DNA from 2 places in the Saccharococcus sp. Marseille-Q5394 genome. Region 2 is predicted to be linked to the other one. Evidence: a T-box and tRNA genes for the amino acid it is inferred to sense, from the RefSeq annotation. Region 2 holds a T-box; the other holds one or more tRNA genes.
The links. The T-box of region 2 lies ahead of trpS (tryptophan--tRNA ligase). A T-box ahead of a tRNA ligase gene usually reads a tRNA of that ligase, here a tRNA-Trp.

Region 1 (9,072 bases), on a different contig from region 2:
CCTGATATTGAATTCCGGTGCAGCCTGTACAGGATAGGTAGGAGCCTTGGAATCCGGAGCGCCAGCTTCGGAGGAGGCAATGGTGGGATACTACCCTGGCTGTATTGGACTTCTAACCCTTGCCCGTGATCCGGGCAGGAGACAGTGTCAGGTGGGCAGTTTGACTGGGGCGGTCGCCTCCTAAAGTGTAACGGAGGCGCCCAAAGGTTCCCTCAGAATGGTTGGACATCATTCGTAGAGTGCAAAGGCATAAGGGAGCTTGACTGCGAGACCTACAAGTCGAGCAGGGTCGAAAGACGGGCTTAGTGATCCGGTGGTTCCGCATGGAAGGGCCATCGCTCAACGGATAAAAGCTACCCCGGGGATAACAGGCTTATCTCCCCCAAGAGTCCACATCGACGGGGAGGTTTGGCACCTCGATGTCGGCTCATCGCATCCTGGGGCTGTAGTCGGTCCCAAGGGTTGGGCTGTTCGCCCATTAAAGCGGTACGCGAGCTGGGTTCAGAACGTCGTGAGACAGTTCGGTCCCTATCCGTCGCGGGCGCAGGAAATTTGAGAGGAGCTGTCCTTAGTACGAGAGGACCGGGATGGACATACCGCTGGTGTACCAGTTGTCTTGCCAAAGGCATCGCTGGGTAGCTATGTATGGACGGGATAAATGCTGAAAGCATCTAAGCATGAAGCCCCCCTCAAGATGAGATTTCCCATTACGCAAGTAAGTAAGATCCCTCAAAGAAGATGAGGTGGATAGGTCCGGGGTGGAAGCGTGGCGACACGTGCAGCTGACGGATACTAATCGATCGAGGACTTAACCTTAAAGTTATAAAGTACGGTTGAACTTGAAGTTCAGCAACAATGTCTGTTTTATCCGGTTTTGAGCGAACAAAATTATTTATTTTGAAAAAAACGCTTGCTTTATTCGCTAGATATGATATAATAAATCTTGTCTTGTGAAAAAAAATAGTCCAGTGATGATGGCGAAGAGGTCACACCCGTTCCCATACCGAACACGGAAGTTAAGCTCTTCAGCGCTGATGGTAGTAGGGGGCTTCCCCCTGTGAGAGTAAGACGTCGCTGGGCTGTCATTTCTAAAATGAACGTAATAAGATATGAAATACTTATTACAGTACTATTCCGCAGTAGCTCAGTGGTAGAGCAATCGGCTGTTAACCGATCGGTCGTAGGTTCGAGTCCTACCTGCGGAGCCAATTGGAGAGCTGTCCGAGTGGCCGAAGGAGCACGATTGGAAATCGTGTATACGCTAACCGCGTATCAAGGGTTCAAATCCCTTGCTCTCCGCCAGTTTTATTATCCACATATGGCCCCTTGGTCAAGCGGTTAAGACACCGCCCTTTCACGGCGGTAACACGGGTTCGAATCCCGTAGGGGTCACCATTTCTTAAAACTTAGATTCAGCGCAGATCCCGTTAAAATTGGGAGAAGCGAGCAGGACAAGGAAGCGATTGAGAGAGGGAAGGAGCGTACAACGGTACGTGACTGACTGAACGAATGAAGCTGACGCAGTAATGCGAAGCTTATCGCGATTTTAACTGGAGGATTAGCTCAGCTGGGAGAGCACCTGCCTTACAAGCAGGGGGTCGGCGGTTCGAACCCGTCATCCTCCACCATATATTTCATAATTAGTATTATCGCGGGGTGGAGCAACGAGCATAGCAACGTATGCGAGTAACACCGACAGCGAAGCGTAAGGTGTCCCTTATGCAAAAAGCGTAGCAAACATTAAATAGTAAGTATTATCATTATCGCGGGGTGGAGCAGTGGCAGCTCGTCGGGCTCATAACCCGAAGGTCGCAGGTTCAAATCCTGCCCCCGCAACCAAATGGTCCCGTGGTGTAGCGGTTAACATGCCTGCCTGTCACGCAGGAGATCGCCGGTTCGATCCCGGTCGGGACCGCCATTTTTATGTGGCTCAGTAGCTCAGTCGGTAGAGCAAAGGACTGAAAATCCTTGTGTCGGCGGTTCGATTCCGTCCTGAGCCACCATTTTTTATATTATGCCGGTGTAGCTCAGTTGGTAGAGCAACTGACTTGTAATCAGTAGGTCGTGGGTTCGACTCCTATCGCCGGCATATGCTTCTCTTGGTGGGGTAGCGAAGTGGCTAAACGCGGCGGACTGTAAATCCGCTCCCTCCGGGTTCGGCGGTTCGAATCCGTCCCCCACCACCATTATACAGGGGCATAGTTTAACGGTAGAATAGAGGTCTCCAAAACCTTTGGTGTGGGTTCGATTCCTACTGCCCCTGCCATTTCTGTTTAAGCTAAATTTCATGGCGGTCGTGGCGAAGTGGTTAACGCATCGGATTGTGGTTCCGACACTCGGGGGTTCGATTCCCCTCGTCCGCCCCATTCTATGCAGTATACAATTGAAAAATATATAATTATCATGGCGGTCGTGGCGAAGTGGTTAACGCATCGGATTGTGGTTCCGACATTCGGGGGTTCGATTCCCCTCGTCCGCCCCATTTGTTTTTTGGGGTATAGCCAAGCGGTAAGGCAACGGACTTTGACTCCGTCATTCGTTGGTTCGAATCCAGCTACCCCAGTTTGCGGAAGTAGTTCAGTGGTAGAATACGACCTTGCCAAGGTCGGGGTCGCGGGTTCGAATCCCGTCTTCCGCTCCAACTTTCTTACGGCGGCATAGCCAAGCGGTAAGGCACGGGTCTGCAACACCCTTACCACCGGTTCGATTCCGGTTGCCGCCTCCAACTTTCATGTATGCTGTAAGTAAATTGTTGTTATGCCCGAGTGGTGGAATGGCAGACACGTCGCACTCAAAATGCGATGCCGCGAGGCGTGCCGGTTCAAGTCCGGCCTCGGGTATCCACATTGAAAAGATGCAACCCAGGTTGCATCTTTTCTCTTTCCCAATTAGGGATTCTCGTTCAAACTTAAAAACGCTCCTTCCGATTTCACGGAAAGGAGCGTTTTCTATGGAATGGGAATGTATTGCTGTTTGGACACAAGTTATCACAGTTGGAAGGGACCAGTTCCGTCCATTAGAATAGAAGGATTCTCTTTATCCACCAGATAACAAGAGGCTTCTCCGCCGCTGATGGACGTGAACATCTTGCCACATGCCGTAGACAGTTGCAGAGCCTCTTCCTTGGCCATTGAAGGACGGATGAATAAGATATGGAGGGCATCCGTTGTCTCATCGGTGACGGCTGTTCTGATGGAGTCTACATAAGGGCTGCCGAAAGGGCTGTAATCGTCTTTTAATTGAAGTATATGGTTCAATGAGTTGAAGCGGCCATTCAATCCATCATAACCGTCGTCCTCCCCTCCAAGGGTCAATTGGACATCCCCAACAACTTTCGACAAGTCGTAGATGCCAGTCGGGATTTCATATTGGAGGGAGAAAAATGTATTGAGGTCAACCGCAGTATGGATGGTATGTAAGTAATTCTGCTTTTTGATCCTTCGGTAAAGGGCTTCCACGGATGGTCGGTATCGATTAGGGTCTGCTCCAAATGCTTTCCACGTTTCCCTCCATTCTTTGATGCCCGGAAAGTCGTTGAAAGGCTTGGTGTCCAATTCGAAGTAAAGCTGTTCCTGGAATAATTGGAGTCTCCCTTTTAGCATTTGAGGAGATTCCGACACTGTAATTTTGTTATAATGGATAATGCCCAATTTCAATCCGGGCATCTGTTGAAAAAGTTTTTCATCTATAGTTATTTTCATTTTATCACCTTTATCATCTTTTATTTTCAATCCTATCATAAAGGAGGCGGAACGTTGTGAATGTCGCTCAGCTACAGTCGTCAATAAAAGAATATGCAGCTACGATCGGCATCGATAAAATCGGCTTTACGACCGCAGCCCCTTTTTTAGAATTAAAAAATCGTTTGCGGCGTCAACAGGAATTGGGCTTTCAATCCGGTTTCGAAGAAAGTGATGTCGAAAAACGTACGGAGCCTGTCATGTTGCTTGATCGTGCTGAAAGCATCATATCAATAGCAGTCGCATACCCATCCAAAATGACAGATTCGCCAAGAGGGAAGAAGGGGGAGCGACGTGGCATCTTTGCAAGGGCATCTTGGGGAATGGATTATCATCATGTCCTTCGTGAAAAGTTGCAACTGCTCGAAACGTTTATTTCCGACATGATACCGAATGCTCAAATGCGTTCGATGGTGGACACCGGGGAGCTTGTCGACCGGGCTGTCGCGGTTCGGGCGGGAATCGGCTGGTCCGGTAAAAACTGTTCTGTCATCACACCGGAATTCGGTTCGTATGTCTACCTCGGAGAAATGATTACAAATATCCCGTTTGAACCCGATATTCCGATGGAAGACCAATGTGGGGATTGCACACTCTGTTTGGATGCGTGTCCTACAGGGGCTTTGATTCAAGGAGGGCAGCTTAATGCCCAACGATGCATCGCCTTTTTGACACAGACGAAAAAACCAGTTCCCGAGGAGTTTCGTGCGAAAATCGGTAACCGGGTATATGGCTGCGACACATGCCAAACTGTTTGTCCGAAAAACAAAGGGATGTACAATCTTCATCAGCCTGCATTTCAGCCGGAGCCCGAACTGGCAAAGCCGCTGCTTGTGCCGATGCTCAGGTTGTCCAATCGAGAATTCAAGGAGACTTACGGGCATATGTCAGGTTCTTGGAGAGGCAAGAATCCGATACAGCGGAATGCCATCCTTGCGCTTGCACACTTCAAAGACGAGACGGCCGTGCCGACTTTGACAGATCTGCTTGTAAACGATCAACGGCCGCTTATTCGCGGGACTGCTGCATGGGCACTCGGACAAATTGGAACGAGCGACGGTATCGCAGCAATTGAATTGGCGATACAGAAGGAAGAGGATCCCGACGTGCGTCTCGAGATGGAAAATGTATTAGAGACTAATTGAAGGAAGTGCTGAAATGGCGATACATGTCGCATTATTTGAACCATTGATTCCTGCGAATACTGGGAATATCGCCCGTACATGCGCGGGGACAGGAACGAAACTGCATTTAATAAAGCCGCTGGGATTTTCCACTGATGATAAAATGCTCAAGCGTGCAGGACTGGATTATTGGCAATATGTCGATATTACGTATCATGAAAATATACAGGAGTTTATTGGCGCTTATCCGGAAGCGCAGTTTTTCTTCATTACAAAGTTCGGGGAGAGGACCTACTCGGACTTTGATTATTCGGATCCTTCAAAGGATGTTTTCTTCGTTTTCGGGAAAGAGACGACCGGCTTGCCTGACGAAGTGATTGAACAGAACATCGAAAATTGCCTGCGCATCCCGATGAATGATCATATCAGATCGCTCAACTTATCCAACACAGCCGCTATTCTGATATACGAAGCCCTAAGGCAACAATCATTTTTAGATTTAACATAAAAAAACGGGACTGCCAATTAAGGCATGTCCCGTTTTTAGTAGTTCTTATTTTTTCACTTTACCAGGCTTGTCTTCATATCCACCTGTGAAAATCGCCGAAAGGAATGCAAAGGTAACGGCTAGAATAAGGATAAGATTCATCAAATGTACCTCCTGTAAAATCATTAGTCCTTCACATAGTATACCCTAATAAATATTAAATTGAAATGACCGAACTGAAAAATTGTGTCATTCTGATTAACAAATGGCTGGCATTATTCGTCAAAATTATGGAATACGGGTACAATAAATGTATACAAACTGTATAGGAGGGGAACGGAATGCATTATTTTGACGACAAGGTGACTCTATCGAACGGCGTGGAAATGCCTCAGCTTGGCCTCGGCGTTTACAAGATGACTGATTCAGATGAGACAATCAGGGCGATTTCATATGCATTGGAAGTTGGCTATCGGGCTATCGATACTGCTGCAATTTACGAGAATGAGATAGAGACAGGCGAGGCAATCCGGCAATCGGGCATTCAAAGGGAGCAGCTGTTCATCACTTCAAAAGTATGGAACACTGATCAAGGGTATGACGCAACATTGAAAGCGTTTGAAGCTTCTTTGAAGAGACTTGGTATGGATTATTTGGATCTGTATTTGACCCATTGGCCAGTAGCAGATACATTCGTGGATACATACCGTGCAATCGAGCGGCTCTATGAAGAAAAGCTGATCAGGGCCACAGGAGTGTCCAATCATCATATCCATCATCTGGAGAAGGTTTTCAACGTTGCCAATGTAAAGCCGATGGTGAATCAGATTGAATTGCATCCGCGGCTTACACAGGAGCCATTGCGGGAATTTTGCAATGAACATGGCATCGTCGTCACTTCCTGGTCGCCACTGGCGAGAGGAGGACTCATGGATGAGCCTACGTTGCAGCAGATCGGGTTAACATATGGCAAGACGCCGGCACAAGTCATTATTAAGTGGCATCTGCAACATGGATTGGTAGTCATTCCTAAATCAGTGACTCCGGCTAGAATCAAGTCAAATATCGACGTGAAGGAATTCGAGTTGACACCTGAGGATATGATGAAAATCGATGCCTTGAACCGTGATGAGAGAACTGGGACAAATCCAGAGAAATTCGATGAAGTGTGAATAAAGTCATATGAAAAACCCGCGGAATTTGACTCCGCGGGTTTTTTTATATGACTTCTATTGTTGTCTGCTCTTCTGTAAATGGATGCTTGAAGGAAACTTTCTTTGCAACCAAACGATAGTTTCCATCTTCGGTTTCGCTTCCGCCATAAAGTGTGTCACCTTTGACGGGATGTCCTATGTGTGAAAAATGAACTCGGATTTGATGAGTCCTGCCCGTTTCGAGACTAGCTTCAACAACTGTCGACTCATCGTTCCGCTCAATGACTCGGTAGCGGGTGATGGCATCCTGCCCGCCTGGTGAGACGCGGCGTCTCGTCGGATGATGGCGGTCCCGTCCAATCGGATATTGAAGCGTCCCTCTCATCCGTTTTAAACGTCCATCGACTTCTGCGTGATAGATGCGTGTAATAGCACGTTCCTCAATCATCCGATCAAAAAGCGCTTTTGCAATCGGATGTTTCGCAACAAGAACAATTCCGGCCGTACCTTTATCGAGGCGATTGATATGCTCTGCATACGCTCCGCCACTTCTTTCAACATATGCCATGATGGCATTCATAAAAGTGCCGCCTTCATCATGTTCATCTGGATGGGTGGCGATATCGGCAGGTTTCAGAGCTGCAAGTAGATGTTCGTCCTCGAAAAGCACGGAAACATCCGCGTGATCATCCGGCTTGTATGATGATACGGCGTCCTTGAAATGAAAGACAAGTTCTGTCCCAGCTTCCAGGGGCGTACGCCATTCGAAAGGCTGTCCGGCTGTATCCGTGACCGCCTTGTCCATTCTCATTTGATGGACGGTCTTTTTACCGGCTTTCCAATCATCCCGGAGCAGTTCCTCGACCGTAAGTCCATCTCGGTTAATTTGATAACGGAAAACTGTATTTAGTTTTTCCATCATTTATTATCATACTCATCGAAGAAAGCACGGATATCTTCCTCGGGATTCACCGGCAAACCAACGGAGCGGTTAACTTCTTTTCCATCTTCATAATGAATTAACGTCGGCCAAGACGTGATGCCGTATGGTTGGGCTTCTTTTTCGAATTCCAGCATATTATATTGATACACATGGATCCCTTTCTCTTTCGCAATCGGCATTAGGATCGGCGTCATCTCCATGCAATACGAACATTCGGGAGAAAAGAAGTAAGCAGTGACAGATTCTCCGGAAGAGACTTTTTCATAAAGTTCATCCGGGAGGACGATATTGCTGTAATTTTTGTTGCCAATCAAATCGATCGTCGCCTGTTTAAGATTCTTCGAACCATATGGATTGTCCTTTAACTTTTCTTTGTTGGATTGAGTATTCAACACGACAATTAAAGCAAAGATGGCGATGATGACACCACCGATAATCAGTAATTTCTTCAATTTAGTTAGACTCCTTTTGCCATTTCAATAAGAAGAGGCTTGTGATGAGGATCAGCACGAATGCCGTCAAAGCCATGAACGGAATTGTGATGAATCCTAGATAGTTCACATACTGGCCAGTACAGGAAACATTTCCGCAAGCCGGTGCACTGTCTTGTAAAAAACTCAGTTTCTGGATTCCATAATGGTAGAGCGAAATGGAACCTCCGACAATTGCGAAAACAGCTGTCGTCAACGCGATTTTTGCGTTTTTCTGGTATAAAGCGACACCGGACATCAAAACGATCGGATACATAAGGATGCGTTGATACCAACATAGAGTGCAAGGTTCATAGCCCCGAACAATAGAAAAGTATAAAGAGCCGAGTGTTGCAATGAGGGAAATGGTGAAAATGAAAACAAGGCCATTTTCCAACCGTTTGTGCATAATGTCAACTCCTGTTTCTAAGATTCCTCTTTGATTATACGGCGTGGGTGTATTCATGTAAAATAATCGGAACTACATGACTTTTCCTAGTCAATTATGGGTACATATTATGTAGAAAGGGTGAACTATGGATGAGTGAAGAAATTGATTTATCGTCATTTGAAATGAGCATGATCATCCGAGAGATGAAAGAGGATGACATCGTAAACATATTGAAAATGCAGGAGGTCTGTTTCCCGGGCATGGACCCGTGGGAGGAAGAGCATCTGAAAAGCCATCTGTCCATCTTTCCGGAAGGGCAATTCGTCGCTGAGCTGGACGGGAAAATTATCGGTTCCTGTTCGAGCTTGATCATCAATTTTGACGAATACGACGACCGCCATTCTTGGGATGATATTTCCGCAAAGGGCTATATTACGAACCATAATCCCGAAGGTTATAATCTATACGGCATCGAAGTGATGGTCCATCCGGAATACAGGAGGATGAAAGTGGGACAGCGGCTGTACGAAGCCAGGAAAGAGCTCGTCCAACGATTGAATCTGAAATCGATCATTATCGGGGGGAGGATACCGAATTATCATCGGTATGCAGCTGAAATGTCTGCAAGGGAATATGTGGAGGCGGTGACACGCCATAAAATCTATGACCCGGTTCTCACTTTCCAACTATTGAATGATTTCACCCTCATGCGGATCAATCCAAATTATATGCCTGATGACAAAGCGTCCAAAAAATATGCGAC
Region 2 (14,042 bases):
GATGGGTGCTCTGGAAAACGTGATCGATCCCGAGCTCGGAATTGATATCGTCAATTTGGGGCTTGTTTATGATGCGGAGCTTGATGAAGAAGGCACTGCCAAAGTGACAATGACATTGACTTCAATGGGTTGTCCGATGGGACCGCAAATCGTTTCCAACATCAAACAGGAACTGATGGAATTGCCTGAAGTGAAGGACGCGGACGTCAATATTATTTGGAACCCGCCATGGTCGAGGGATAAGATGTCGCGCTATGCGAAAATGGCGCTCGGCGTACGATAATAATACGTTACTTGAACAAGAAAAAGGTTGTTTGACTTATGTCAGGCAGCCTTTTTTGTTTTGTGTTTATTCCCATCGGTACAGGGGAAATTAAGCATGCGGAATGCTTTACTTGTTGGAATAAAAAGCATATAATTTAATTAATCAAAGATAGTCAAAGTCAAATTAATGAGGTGAATGTATATGAGAATGGATGGCGTACAAGAAGACCAACGTACACCACTTGAACAATTTGGCCGAAATCTCGTTGAAGATGTGAAGAACGGCAAAATGGACCCGGTAATTGGACGGGATGAGGAAATCCGGAATGTCATTCGAATTTTATCGAGAAAAACGAAAAACAATCCAGTACTGATTGGAGAACCCGGAGTCGGTAAAACGGCAATTGTCGAAGGTCTTGCCCAACGGATCGTCAAAGGCGACGTGCCGGAAGGTTTGAAGGATAAGCAGATTTTTGAACTCGATATGAGCTCCCTTATCGCCGGAGCGAAATACCGCGGGGAATTCGAGGAACGATTGAAAGGCGTATTGAAGCAAGTGAAGGAAAGTGACGGAGAAATCATCCTTTTCATCGATGAAATCCATACGATCGTCGGAGCCGGGAAGACGGAAGGTGCGATGGATGCGGGCAATATGTTGAAGCCTATGCTTGCGCGTGGAGAGCTGTATTGCATCGGGGCGACAACGCTTGACGAATATCGAATGTATATCGAAAAGGACCCTGCGTTGGAGCGCCGCTTTCAGCAAGTGCTTGTGCGCGAACCTTCCGTGGAAGATACGATTTCGATCCTTCGCGGTTTGAAGGAACGTTTTGAGTTGCATCATGGAGTCCGAATTCATGACCGGGCATTGGTTGCTGCCGCAACATTATCTGACCGCTATTTGACAGAACGATTCATGCCGGACAAAGCGATCGATCTAATGGATGAAGCGAGCGCGATGATCCGTACGGAAATCGACTCGATGCCTCAAGAACTCGACTCGGTCACACGCCGCATCATGCAGCTTGAAATTGAGGAGCAGGCATTGCGGAAAGAGACGGACGCCATCAGCCAGACGCGCCTCGAAGCGCTCCGTGCTGAGTTGCAGGAACTGAAGGATTCTTCCGCTGGAATGCGGGAACAGTGGAACAAAGAGAAAGAGGCGCTGCGCGGCATCCAGGACAAGCGGGAGGAACTTGACCGCTACCGCCGCGAACTTGAGGATGCACAAAACCGTTTTGATTTGAATAAAGCGGCTGAACTCCAATATGGCAAGATTCCTGAGCTTGAAAAGCAGCTTCATGAATTGGAAGCGACACTCATCACTAACTCCGAGAGCCGATTGCTGCGCGAAGAAGTGACGGAGGATGAAATTGCGATGATCGTCGCTCGCTGGACGGGCATCCCGGTTACGAAGCTCGTCGAAGGGGAGCGGGAGAAATTGCTCCGACTCCGTGAGACGCTAGAAGAAAGGGTCATCGGTCAGGATGATGCTGTTCAACTCGTCACGGAAGCAGTTTGGCGCGCCCGTGCAGGCATCAAGGATCCAGACAAGCCGATCGGATCATTCCTGTTCCTCGGTCCGACCGGGGTAGGGAAGACGGAGCTTGCGAAAACACTCGCAGCAACGCTATTCGATTCGGAAGACCATTTCATCAGGATCGATATGTCCGAATATATGGAGAAGCACAGCGTGTCCCGGCTCGTCGGGGCGCCTCCGGGGTATGTCGGCTATGAAGAGGGTGGACAGCTGACGGAAGCGGTGCGCCGCAATCCGTACTCAGTCGTTCTTCTGGACGAAATCGAGAAGGCGCATCCTGATGTCGCGAATATATTGCTTCAAATCTTGGACGACGGCCGCATAACCGATAGCCAAGGACGGCTCGTAAACTTCACGAACACGGTCGTCATCATGACGTCCAATATCGGATCCGCATACTTGCTGCAAGGCCAGTTCGATTCTGATGAGCATGCCGCCGAGGATTTGGTCATGGCGGAACTGCGCGGCCATTTCAAACCGGAGCTGCTGAACCGGATGGACGACATTATCATCTTCCATTCATTATCAGGCGACTCGTTCCGTTTGATTGCCAAGAAGATGCTTGAGAACCTTGTGAAACGGCTGGATGAACAGGAAGTCGAGTTGGAATACAGTGACAACGTTGTTGACTGGATCGTCCGAGAAGGTACGGACGCAGAGTTTGGCGCACGACCGTTGAAACGCTTCATCCAACGCCACGTCGAAACAGCTGTCGCCAAGGAAATCATCAAAGGCGACTTGAGAGATGATGAGAAGTTGGTACTGCGTATGGAAGATGGAAAGTTGCAGATTGATAAGAAATGATATAAGCCCTGGATGCCGATATCGAATCGGTGTCCAGGGCTTTTTTTGAATTAATTATTTCGAAGAGTTCTCGTTATCGGGTGGCAAGTTCTCGTTTAACGTTGAAGAGTTCTCGTTACCGGGGGCAAGTTCTCGTTTAACGTGGAAGAGTTCTCGTTACCGGGTGGCAAGTTCTCGTTTAACGTCGAAGAGTTCTCGTTATCGGGTGAGAAGTTCTCATTCTTCCTTAAATCTCATTAAGAAGCCATTAGTTTTCATTCCTGCAAATAAAAAAACCATCCACACTGAAGTGAACGGCTTTACGGATGGTCAATAATCTGCGACTTCTCCGTCTGGAGTGATTGCAGTGATGCAAAGGATGATGACTGCCAAGACAATCGAAGCGACAAGTCCCGCTCTGAAGTCGAAAGCCATACCGGCGATTGAACCTGCTACATAGTTAACCATCGTTACAAGTAGAAAAGACCAAACAAATGCCATGATGTATTTCATCGAATTCACCTCATCGTAACTATTTCCTCGTAATCATACCATAGCACGTCCCATCTATAAACAAAATTATGCCTTGTCGATATATTCTTTGGCGAAATCGTGTCGACATATTGAAAAACAGTCTGTAATCTTCTATAATTAATACCAGGTACTAATAATAGATGATAAGGAACGGGGTATGTAAGATGAATGCAGGATTGATCGGCATAGGGAAATTTGTTCCTTCACAAGTTGTAACAAACCATGATCTTGAACAGCGCATCGATACGACGGACGAATGGATCCGTACGCGCACCGGCATTGAAGAAAGGCGCATCGCCGATGATAATACCAATACGTCCGATATGGCGTATGAAGCGGCGGTAAGTGCTATTGAAAATTCGGGCCTCCACCCGGAAGACATCGGAATGATCATCGTTGCTACGGTGACGCCGGATCGTCCTTTCCCATCCGTTGCGACTATGATCCAAGAGCGATTAGGCGCGAAAAATGCAGCCGCGATGGATGTGTCAGCGGCATGTGCAGGATTCATGTACGGAGTCGTTACGGCTAAGCATTTCGTTGAGGCAGGAACGTATGAACATGTACTCGTAGTCGGGGTAGAGAAGCTGTCAAAAATCACGGATTGGGAAGACCGCAACACGGCAGTCCTTTTCGGGGACGGTGCCGGTGCAGCGGTAGTCGGTAAAGTGAGCGAAGGCCGGGGAATCCTATCCTTTGAATTAGGAGCCGATGGTACCGGAGGCAAACACCTATACCAAGATAAGTACCTCCATATGAACGGACGTGAAGTGTTCAAATTTGCAGTTCGTCAAATGGGCGAATCAGCCGTAAGTGTTACGGAAAAGGCGGGTCTGACGACGGAGGATGTCGATTATTTGATTCCACACCAAGCGAATATCCGTATTATGGAGGCATCGCGCGAACGGCTCGGCTTGCCGATCGAAAAAATGTCCAAGTCTGTCCATAAATATGGAAACACTTCGGCGGCATCCATTCCGATTTCATTATACGACGACCTGCAGGACGGCCGCGTGAAAGATGATGATATCATTGTACTTGTCGGATTCGGCGGCGGTCTAACATGGGGTGCGCTCTGCATTAAATGGGGAAAATAACTTCGGATTACTATATACTAAAGTAAATTAGAGATACACTTTTGAACGAAGCGTTATAAGTAATTAAATTTGTAAAAATGAAGGGGAGTTTTCAATAATGGAAAGACGTCGTGTAGTCATTACAGGGGTTGGAGCAGTTTCTCCAGTAGGAAATTCCGCAGAAGAATCATGGGAAGCGGTATTGAACGGAAAGTCCGGGATCGGCCCACTCACAAGACTGGACAGTGATCAATTTCCGGTGAAAGTCGCTGCGGAAGTGAAAGATTTCGACATCGAAGAATATATCCCGCGGAAAGATGCGCGGAAGATGGACCGCTTTACGCACTATGCGCTCGCAGCATCCATCATGGCAATGAAAGACGCGAATCTTGAATTGGATGAAGAGACTGGATTACGTACGGGTGTTTGGATCGGTTCAGGCATTGGTGGCATGGAAACACATGAGCAGCAATTCAAGACGTTCCAAGAAAAAGGATACCGACGGGTCAGCCCGTTCTTCGTTCCAATGATGATTCCTGACATGGCTTCAGGCCAAGTGTCAATCCATCTGGGCGCGAAAGGCATCAACTCATGCACAGTGACTGCTTGTGCATCCGGAACAAATTCAATCGGTGACGCATTCGAAGTCATTAAACGCGGAGATGCGGACGTCATGATCACGGGTGGTGCAGAAGCTCCGATCACGACGATGGCCGTAGCCGGTTTCTGTGCAAATACAGCATTGTCATTGAATCCTGATCCGGCAACAGCTTCCCGTCCATTTGATAAGGAAAGGGATGGCTTTGTCATCGGTGAAGGCGCGGGCATCCTCATTCTAGAGGAATACGAGCATGCAGTGAAACGCGGAGCGAAAATATATGCGGAAATCGTCGGGTACGGTTCAACAGGAGATGCCCATCATATTACTGCTCCAGCTCCTGAAGGTGAAGGCGGAGCACGCGCAATGCGTCAAGCAATCGATGAAGCGGAAATCAGCCCGGACAAAATCGATTACATCAATGCACACGGAACTAGCACGCCGTATAACGACCTGTTCGAAACGCTTGCAGCGAAAACGGTCTTCGGCGAACATGCGTATAAGCTAGCTATGAGTTCGACGAAATCGATGACGGGACACCTGCTCGGCGCTGCCGGAGGATTGGAAGCAATCTTCACGGTGAAGGCATTGCAGGAAGGGATTCTTCCACCTACAATGAATTACGTGAATGAAGACCCTGAATGCGACCTCGACTATGTCGTAAACCAAGCTAGGAAAGCGGACATCCAGTATGCGATGAGCAATTCCCTCGGCTTCGGAGGACATAACGCTTCACTCGTATTCAAGAAAATATGAACGAATAGATGAAAAGCTCCCCATTTAGGATTCTTCTAAATGGGGAGCTTTCATTCATACAATGGAAGAAAAGCAAAAGGGCGATGTATATATGACACGTATCTTCTTCTTCCTCATCAGTTACGGACTCATAGTCATTACGACTACACATATGATCTTCTATTTCAATTATCTATCGCTCGGCTATAGCTGGAAGCAGATCCTGCTGTTCATTATCCAAACGGCTGACTTCACGCTTTTTGTAATGGCAGTCATACTTCTTGCGATTACCGTCTTCTTCCGAGCCCCATCGCATACTCCATTTTTTTAAGTGTGGCGGACGCAATCGCATTCGCTTTATCGGCTCCGCGATCAAGATGGACATCAAGCTCAGAGGAATTGAGAAGCTCCTCATAGCGTTCCTGGATAGGTGTAAGATGTCCGATGACAGCCTCGGCAACACCCGTTTTGAATGCGCCATAGCCAAGCCCTTCGTATTTCGATTCAAGGTCGGCAATCGAGATGCCGCTTAATGCCGATTCAATTGTCAATAGGTTTGAAACACCCGGCTTGTTTTCTACGTCGAATTTCACGATACCATCCGAATCCGTCACCGCACTTTTGATTTTCTTTTCGATTTCCTTCGGTGTATCCAATAGCGAAATCGTTCCTTTTTTATTCGGATCCGACTTGCTCATTTTCTTCAATGGGTCTTGCAATGATTTGATGCGCGCGCCATTTTTCGGTATGCGCACTTCCGGGATGGTAAGCACTTCACCATAACGTCTATTGAAGCGTTCGGCGAGATCCCTTGTCAATTCGACATGCTGTTTTTGATCGTCTCCGACTGGAACGATGTCGGTATTGTAGATGAGAATATCCGCAGCCATCAAAGGCGGGTACGTGAGAAGGCCGGCAGATACTCCTTCTTTCCCGTCAGATTTATCTTTGAACTGAGTCATCCTCTCTAGCTCGCCGATATAGGAGATGCATTGCATCATCCATCCAGCCTGGGCATGCGCTGGCACTTCCGATTGAATGAACAGGAGCGACTTCTCTGGATCAATGCCGCTGGCGATATAGATGGCAGCGAGTGAACGAATCGTCTTCGCAAGTTCATCCGGGTCTTGCTGTACGGTGATTGCGTGCTGGTCGACGATGCAGAATCGGCAGTCGTATTCGTGTTGCAGCTCCGTAAATTGCTTAAATGCCCCGATGTAGTTCCCTAATGTTACTGTCCCTGTGGGCTGAACGCCCGAAAAAATTGTTTTCATGTAAAATTCCTCCTCTGAATAAATACTGTTAATCTTCGCTTCAGGCGGACGCTTTCCAATCGAACAGCGAAGGGTTCGATTTGCCGTATTTCTGCGTTCTTTGCAGAAATTAAGGCAGCCCCTTCCTGCTCGCAACGCTTGGCTTTTGCTCGCAAACGCCGTTCTTCGTGACGGCGTTCGCAGGAGTCGCCGCCTTTCGCTTCAATAAACAGAAGTACCTAAAATCAATAATAAAAAAAAAGAATAAAAAAACATCAGCCATCCCTAAAAAAGGGACGACTGATGTGAATCAACCGTGGTACCACCCGAATCAGCCTGCAAGCAGGCCACTCAAAACCCTTAACGCGGGGAGACGTGATTGGCTACTGGATAATGAATGAACATCTTTTTCGCCAGTCAAGCTCGGGAACCCAATTCCTCTCGTCCGCCATGCCTGTTCGCACCAACCACAGGCTCTCTTCAATGCCGCGACAAGAATACTCTTTCCGTCTTCGCTTTTCGTAATAGTTGTCAAAAGTATAATACGACTTGAAGAATAAAGCAAATAAAAAATCTAATCGGTTCTTTACTATATGCGATTCCTAGCTACTAAAGGATGATTCGACAAAAAAACAGGTTTTTCGACAGGAAATCAAGGGAATAGATGACTTTACCTATTCATATTTTTTTTGCTTTGATAGAATGAGTGAAAGAGAGAGGATGTGTCAGATGAAAAAAATGAAATGGGTCAGCTCGTTAATGCTTGCGAGTGCATTGGCTATGCCACTGTCGGTTCAAGCGGGTGAGACAAAGACCGCTATAAAATTTGCTGAACGTACATATGGTTTTGAAGAAATAGACGAGGGGATTGTTGCCAGTTCAAAATTATACACACATGATTCGGGACTCGTATTTGACTATCCTGACGCAGTGCGGGGTGTTTACGTGACGGGGCATTCGGCAGGGGGCTCTGCGTTCGAGAGATTACTGAAGTTGATTGATTCTACGGACTTGAATGCGATGGTCATCGACATTAAAGAAGACTTCGGTTATTTAACATATAAGCCGCAAGAGGATTCGCCGTTATTCAACATGGGCATTGGGAAACCATACATAAAAGATCCGCGGAAGATGCTAGAGACGCTTGAGGAGCGGAAGGTCTATCCAATCGCAAGAATTGTCGTGTTCAAAGATAGCGTTCTCGCAGAGCAGCGCCCCGAACTGTCATTCATGGATGGTGATAAAGTGTGGAAAAACGGCAGGGGCGAATCCTTCGTCAATCCGTTCATGAAGGAAGTATGGGATCATAACGTCGACATCGCAATTGAAGCGGCGAAGATGGGTTTCAAGGAAATCCAGTTCGATTATGTCCGTTTTCCGGAAGGATTCGAAAAACGGCATGAAACGTTGAAATACTCGATGGATGACTATAAAGAGTCTGAACTAGACCCTGTTCAGCGCAGGGTTGAGGCGGTAACGGATTTCGTGGCATATGCACGAGAGCAGTTGAAACCTTATGACGTGGACGTTTCGGTCGATATATTCGGCTATGCGGCAACGTTGCCCGAAGCGCCTGGCATCGGGCAGAACTTCTCGAAGATTTCCGAGAATGTAGATGTCATTTCCTCGATGATTTATCCAAGCCATTGGACATCTTATTTCGGCATTGCGAAGCCCGACCTTGAACCTTATCGTCTTGTAGCGGAATATGCGAAGGTGGAGAATGCCAAGCTGGGTGCGCTTGATAATCCACCGGTTTCCCGTCCTTGGCTGCAGGATTTCAGTGCACCTTGGCTAGGGAGTGGGAATTATCTTCGCTATGGGAAAGAAGAGGTCGAAGCGCAAATCAAAGCATTGAAAGAAAATGGCATTGATGAGTTCCTTTTATGGAATGCGAAGAATAAATATACAGAGGGCGTAGACTACACGCCTTAATCTTATTCCGGGAGCCTGAGGTAAAGGTTTCCGGAGTTTTTTTGATGTATATTGGAACTTTTCAGGCTTCTATGTCGTACTACTAGTTGTGGAATGATATTTTTCATTCGAGGAAATCTAAATGAGAAAAGAATTATTTCAATCATTGATGTTTAAACTTTTCTTCCATCGGGTATAACAGTAAAGAAGTGTTAAAGTACATAGTTGAAGGAGCTGTAAACCCTATAATATTGCGGAATTGTGACAAGTAAACCATCTGTTCCACTTTTTTGTGAAAAAGTGTATTCATTGAGAATGAATATGTGTATAATAGGAGTTAAGCTTATTACTTTAAAATAATTCTAATTTAATTTTTCTAAATATAAGATAGTTAGCCGACTGAAAGGAAGTGTCAGCGAATGGGAGTTACATTATTTACCTCACCAAGTTGCACATCATGTAGAAAAGCGAAGGCATGGTTAGAAGAGCATGAAATTCCATATTCTGAACGTAATATTTTCTCTGAACCGTTGAATATCGATGAAATCAAACAGATTTTACGTATGACAGAAGATGGAACAGATGAAATCATCTCGACTCGCTCCAAAATCTTCCAAAAACTGAATGTAGATGTGGAAAGCCTTCCACTGCAACGTTTATATGAATTGATTCAAGAACATCCGGGCCTATTAAGAAGACCGATCATCCTAGATGAAAAAAGGCTTCAGGTAGGGTATAATGAAGATGAAATCAGACGCTTCCTACCTCGGAAAGTAAGGGCCTATCAGCTTCTTGAAGCGCGGCGCATGGTAAACTAATAGTAGACATAGTAAAGCTGATAGGGAGTTGACAGGCATTACGCCAATCCTATCAGCTTTTTAATTTTCCCTTGCTAATCATGCAAATGTTCTCTACAATGCTAGTAACATAATTCAGCAAAAACCAACTGAGTTATGTTCTGCCTCACAGCGGATGTGACAGATTTTAAAGGAGATACTAATTTGAAATCTGTACGCAATTACGACGAGGCGTAATTGATTATTATCCGTCCACCTGAGGATAACCCTTTCAAAACCTCCGGGATGGTCATATGATAAGTATAAGCATTGCAGGTTTATTGCGAAAATAAAGAAATGGGCACAAGCCTGTTTGTAAGGAAGGGAGAGAAAAGGGATGGAAATAGAGCGAATCAATGATAATACAGTAAAGTTTTACTTATCGTATATCGACATTGAGGAACGGGGTTTTACACGGGAAGAGGTTTGGTACAATCGTGACAAAAGTGAAGAGCTCTTCTGGGAGATGATGGACGAAATCAACGATGAGACCGAATTCGAAGTGGAAGGTCCATTATGGATTCAAGTCCATGCGATGAATAACGGAATTGAAGTAACCGTGACGCGGGCGCAACTTTCGGACAATGACGAATCAGATGCCCAGTTAAGCATGGATGATTCCCGAAAGACCTTCGAACCAGATCCCAGCTTGTTTGCCGATTCCGAACAACTTATGAATGAATTGAATGATGAGCCTGTTGTATGGACGTCCGATATGTTCGTCTTTGAAGAGTTCGAAAACCTCATTCCACTGTCAAACATCATTCCCCCATACGCAGTTGAATCATCTCTCTATTCATTTGAAAATAAATTCTATCTATACGTGATTTATGATGAATCGAAAATGGATGATGACGATAAATCCGATTTCTGCAGCCTCATTTCAGAATATGGCTCTTTATCCCAAGTGACGATCCACCGTCTAGAAGAATACGGCAAAGTCATTATGGAATCTGACGTATTGGCAACTGTGAAAAAATACTTCGGCAACTAATAACATACACACTGTTCCCCGATAGAAAATGGGGAACAGTTTTTTTATTATCAATCAATCACGCATAAAATCGAAAACTCACGCATAAACCCCTCTAAAAACGCATAACTCGCCAGAAAACCTCATAAATGAATTTATTCACGCATAAACCCCAATAATCACGCATAAACCGCGCAAAGTACTCGAAAACCGTTAGATTCATAATATTTGAAATAACTAGTCCTATTCCTTACAATACAATTGAAAGGAGTGAGGGCTATTTTAACAGCTTGTTCAGATGAAGGAAAAATGATTATATTATCCGCCGAACTGGAACGGCATGAACTGCGAAGGTGGCGGCAGACCCGCAGTTTTTATTGCCCGCAGTGCAAAGGCCAAGTCCAGTTGAAAGTCGGCGACATCGTCATCCCACATTTTGCGCATAAGAGAGACACAGCTTGCAGCGCATCGTTTTCCGAAGGGGAGTCCCAGCAACACTTGAACGGCAAGCGGCTATTGTATCAATTTCTAGTAAATGACCAACGGGAAGTCGAATTGGAACCAACACTAAACAGGGTTTCACAGCGACCTGATCTGCTCGTCAAAACTGGCAAAAAGAGCTACCCGATCGAGTTTCAATGCAGCACCATCCCCATCTCTCTACTGGAAGAACGGACGGAAGGATATCGTAAAGCCGGCATGGACCCTATCTGGATTTTGCATACCCCGGCAAAATTCACAACCCTTCCTGAAGGTGTTGGCTTATTTCAATTCTCAAAGTTCCAAGAGTGGTTCATAGAACGCACATTCCCTGATAATCACGTTCTCCTCACATTTAATCCCCACAATCAGACTTTCCACTATTTCAGCAGTCTGCTGCATGTAGCCGGACAACGGTATATCGGTTTGCACCGAATCCTTCCTTTACCATTTCAAGTTTTCCCTTTCGCGCGCCCGAAAGCACCCACCGAGAATGAGGTAAGTCAATATGGTAATCTATATGAAACGCTTCGCCAGAAAGAGTTGCAGAACCGGATAGTATTGAATAGAAAGGGCATTAAAGACCCATTCTTAAGAAGCTGCTATGAAATGAAAATGCTTCCGACACAACTGCCGCCATGGATCGGTGTGCCCGTTCAGAGGAATTCCGCATTTCGTGAACCGGACGTTGAATGGCAGTTCCGGCTTGTGCACTTCCTGAAACGGAATGAAATACCACATTCGGATGTAGCGCCTTATTCGATTGAACGCTTCGTCCGAAGTTTTAGCGGGGATTATAAAGGGAAAACGATGGCATGCAAGTATTACATCGATTTCATAAGCTGTTATGGCATTGACTCGATAACTCAAAAAACAGATTTGATTGAAAATGTGGTCTTGCGGATTATTTCAGAAAGATTCCTTGCAAATGAGGAACGAAATTGAGAGAATGAAAATGATTCGTTATACGAAGAAAGATGATGGGGAGGATTTTGAATGACGACTGAAACGAAAAACAAAGTATTGACGCGCGATCAAGTGAAAGTGGAAGAAACGTGGCGTCTAGAGGATATTTTCCCGACCGACGAAGCGTGGGAGCAGGAGTTCAAGGAAATTGAAGAGCTCTCAGGAAAAGCGGAAACATTTAAAGGGACGTTGAATCAAGGCGCAGAAGCATTATTCGAGGCGCTTTCCTATCGGGATACAATCTATCAGAGAATGGGGAAACTGTATACGTATGCCCATTTGAAAGGCGATCAGGATACGACGAACAGTTTCTATCAAGCAATGGAGAGCCGTGCAAAAACATTGTACGTCAAAATTTCGACAGCGCTTTCATACCTCACGCCTGAGTTGCTATCCATCCCTGAAGAGGAATTGAACAGTCTCGTAGAAAACAACGAAAACTTGAAACTGTATAAGCATGAGTTCGAAGAAATGAACGCTTATCGCGCGCATATCCTTCCTGCTGAACAGGAAGCAATCCTAGCGCAGATGGGTGAAGTGACGGGCAGCTCGTCGGAAACATTCAGCATGTTGAATAATGCCGATTTGACGTTCCCGATGGTGAAAGATGAAGATGGAGAAGAGGCTGAATTGTCACATGGGCGGTATATCCGTTTCCTTGAAAGCAAGGATGCACGCGTACGTGAAGACGCATTCAAAGCGATGTACGGCAAATATGGCGAGTTTAAAAACACTTTCGCTTCCACGTTGAGCGGAAATGTTAAACGGAATAACGTCAATGCACGCATTCGAAAGTACACATCTGCGCGGGAAGCGGCTTTGTCGAACAATCACATTCCGGAGCAGGTGTATGATAACCTCGTTAATACAATCAATAAAAATCTCGGATTGCATCATCGCTACGTCGCGTTGCGCAAAAAAGTCCTTGGCCTGAATGAACTCCATATGTGGGACATGTTTGCACCGATGGTAAAAGACGTGGAAATGAAGATTCCGTATGAGGAAGCAACGGCAACGATGCTCGAGAGCTTCCATCCGCTAGGCGAAGAATATACTTCAATCGTCAAGGAAGGACTTGAAAACCGTTGGGTGGATGTACGTGAAAATAAAGGGAAGCGTTCAGGAGCTTACTCATCGGGGTCCTATGGCACAAACCCATACATCCTCATGAATTGGCAAGATAACGTCAACAATATGTTCACATTGGCTCATGAGTTCGGCCATAGTGTTCACAGCTACTATTCGAGGAAGAATCAGCCGGTCAACTACAGCGGCTATTCCATTTTTGTCGCTGAAGTCGCATCTACGGTGAACGAAGCGATTCTGAACGATTATTTATTGAAAACGATCGACGATAAGCAGAAACGAATTTATTTACTGAACCATTGGCTTGAAGGCTTCCGTGGTACGGTCTTCCGCCAAACGATGTTTGCTGAGTTCGAGCATCTGATCCATCAGCTTGATCAGCAAGGCGTCGCTTTGACAGCAGACAAATTGTCAGAAGAATATGCTGCGTTGAACAAGAAATATTTCGGTGAAGCAGTGGAAGAAGATAAGGAAATCGCTCTTGAATGGGCGCGCATCCCACACTTCTATTACAATTATTATGTGTATCAATATGCAACAGGCTTCAGTGCCGCGGTTGCGCTCAGCCATCAGATTTTGTCGGAAGGGCAGCCAGCTGTCGACCGTTACATCAATCAATTCCTGAAAGCAGGATCATCCGATTATCCGATCGAAGTTTTGAGAAAGGCAGGCGTCGATATGACGAGCACGCAGCCGATCGAAGAGGCGTGCAAGGTATTTGCGGAAAGGTTGGCTGAGCTGGAAGAATTGCTTGGATAAGTGAAAAACGACCTGACTAAGCGTTTATAGCGCTTATGTCAGGTTTTTTCTGTTTGGATGTTTTTGGGGATGTTTTGGGTTATATTAATATAGTAATGTGTAAAGCGCTTACATTCGAATTTTTGAATGCAGAATCTTTATAGTAAGAGGTTGGAAGTCTTTAGGTATAGGGTTTATTTCGCGATTAATTTGTGACAGACATGTGAAACTTCATGTGAAATGTTGATGTTACTATTATTTTATGA

Region 1: it has a tRNA-Trp gene. The T-box ahead of trpS (tryptophan--tRNA ligase) is inferred to sense a tRNA for this amino acid. The anticodon was not compared.

What each region holds. Positions count from the first base shown of each region.
Region 1 covers NZ_CAMPPQ010000002.1:1,057,526-1,066,597, forward strand. Annotated here, with positions in the region: rRNA gene OC538_RS15860 (23S ribosomal RNA) at 1-816, shown strand, start outside; rRNA gene rrf (5S ribosomal RNA) at 965-1,080, shown strand; tRNA gene OC538_RS15870 (tRNA-Asn) at 1,134-1,208, shown strand; tRNA gene OC538_RS15875 (tRNA-Ser) at 1,212-1,302, shown strand; tRNA gene OC538_RS15880 (tRNA-Glu) at 1,321-1,395, shown strand; tRNA gene OC538_RS15885 (tRNA-Val) at 1,553-1,628, shown strand; tRNA gene OC538_RS15890 (tRNA-Met) at 1,765-1,839, shown strand; tRNA gene OC538_RS15895 (tRNA-Asp) at 1,843-1,918, shown strand; tRNA gene OC538_RS15900 (tRNA-Phe) at 1,928-2,003, shown strand; tRNA gene OC538_RS15905 (tRNA-Thr) at 2,017-2,089, shown strand; tRNA gene OC538_RS15910 (tRNA-Tyr) at 2,102-2,186, shown strand; tRNA gene OC538_RS15915 (tRNA-Trp) at 2,193-2,266, shown strand; tRNA gene OC538_RS15920 (tRNA-His) at 2,291-2,366, shown strand; tRNA gene OC538_RS15925 (tRNA-His) at 2,407-2,482, shown strand; tRNA gene OC538_RS15930 (tRNA-Gln) at 2,492-2,563, shown strand; tRNA gene OC538_RS15935 (tRNA-Gly) at 2,567-2,641, shown strand; tRNA gene OC538_RS15940 (tRNA-Cys) at 2,652-2,725, shown strand; tRNA gene OC538_RS15945 (tRNA-Leu) at 2,760-2,840, shown strand; gene OC538_RS15950 (B3/4 domain-containing protein) at 2,988-3,701, opposite strand; gene queG (tRNA epoxyqueuosine(34) reductase QueG) at 3,758-4,885, shown strand; gene trmL (tRNA (uridine(34)/cytosine(34)/5-carboxymethylaminomethyluridine(34)-2'-O)-methyltransferase TrmL) at 4,899-5,372, shown strand; gene OC538_RS15965 (aldo/keto reductase) at 5,693-6,523, shown strand; gene OC538_RS15970 (RluA family pseudouridine synthase) at 6,570-7,427, opposite strand; gene OC538_RS15975 (thioredoxin family protein) at 7,424-7,900, opposite strand; gene OC538_RS15980 (disulfide oxidoreductase) at 7,902-8,327, opposite strand; gene OC538_RS15985 (carbon-nitrogen hydrolase family protein) at 8,459-9,072, shown strand, end outside.
Region 2 covers NZ_CAMPPQ010000001.1:1,228,673-1,242,714, reverse strand. Annotated here, with positions in the region: gene OC538_RS06240 (metal-sulfur cluster assembly factor) at 1-283, shown strand, start outside; gene OC538_RS06235 (ATP-dependent Clp protease ATP-binding subunit) at 461-2,608, shown strand; gene OC538_RS06230 (DUF2929 family protein) at 2,918-3,100, opposite strand; gene OC538_RS06225 (beta-ketoacyl-ACP synthase III) at 3,286-4,218, shown strand; gene fabF (beta-ketoacyl-ACP synthase II) at 4,316-5,551, shown strand; gene OC538_RS06215 (hypothetical protein) at 5,613-5,861, shown strand; gene trpS (tryptophan--tRNA ligase) at 5,818-6,804, opposite strand; T-box leader at 7,073-7,305, opposite strand; gene OC538_RS06205 (putative glycoside hydrolase) at 7,522-8,718, shown strand; gene spxA (transcriptional regulator SpxA) at 9,117-9,515, shown strand; gene mecA (adaptor protein MecA) at 9,871-10,527, shown strand; gene OC538_RS06190 (competence protein CoiA) at 10,777-11,931, shown strand; gene pepF (oligoendopeptidase F) at 11,983-13,797, shown strand.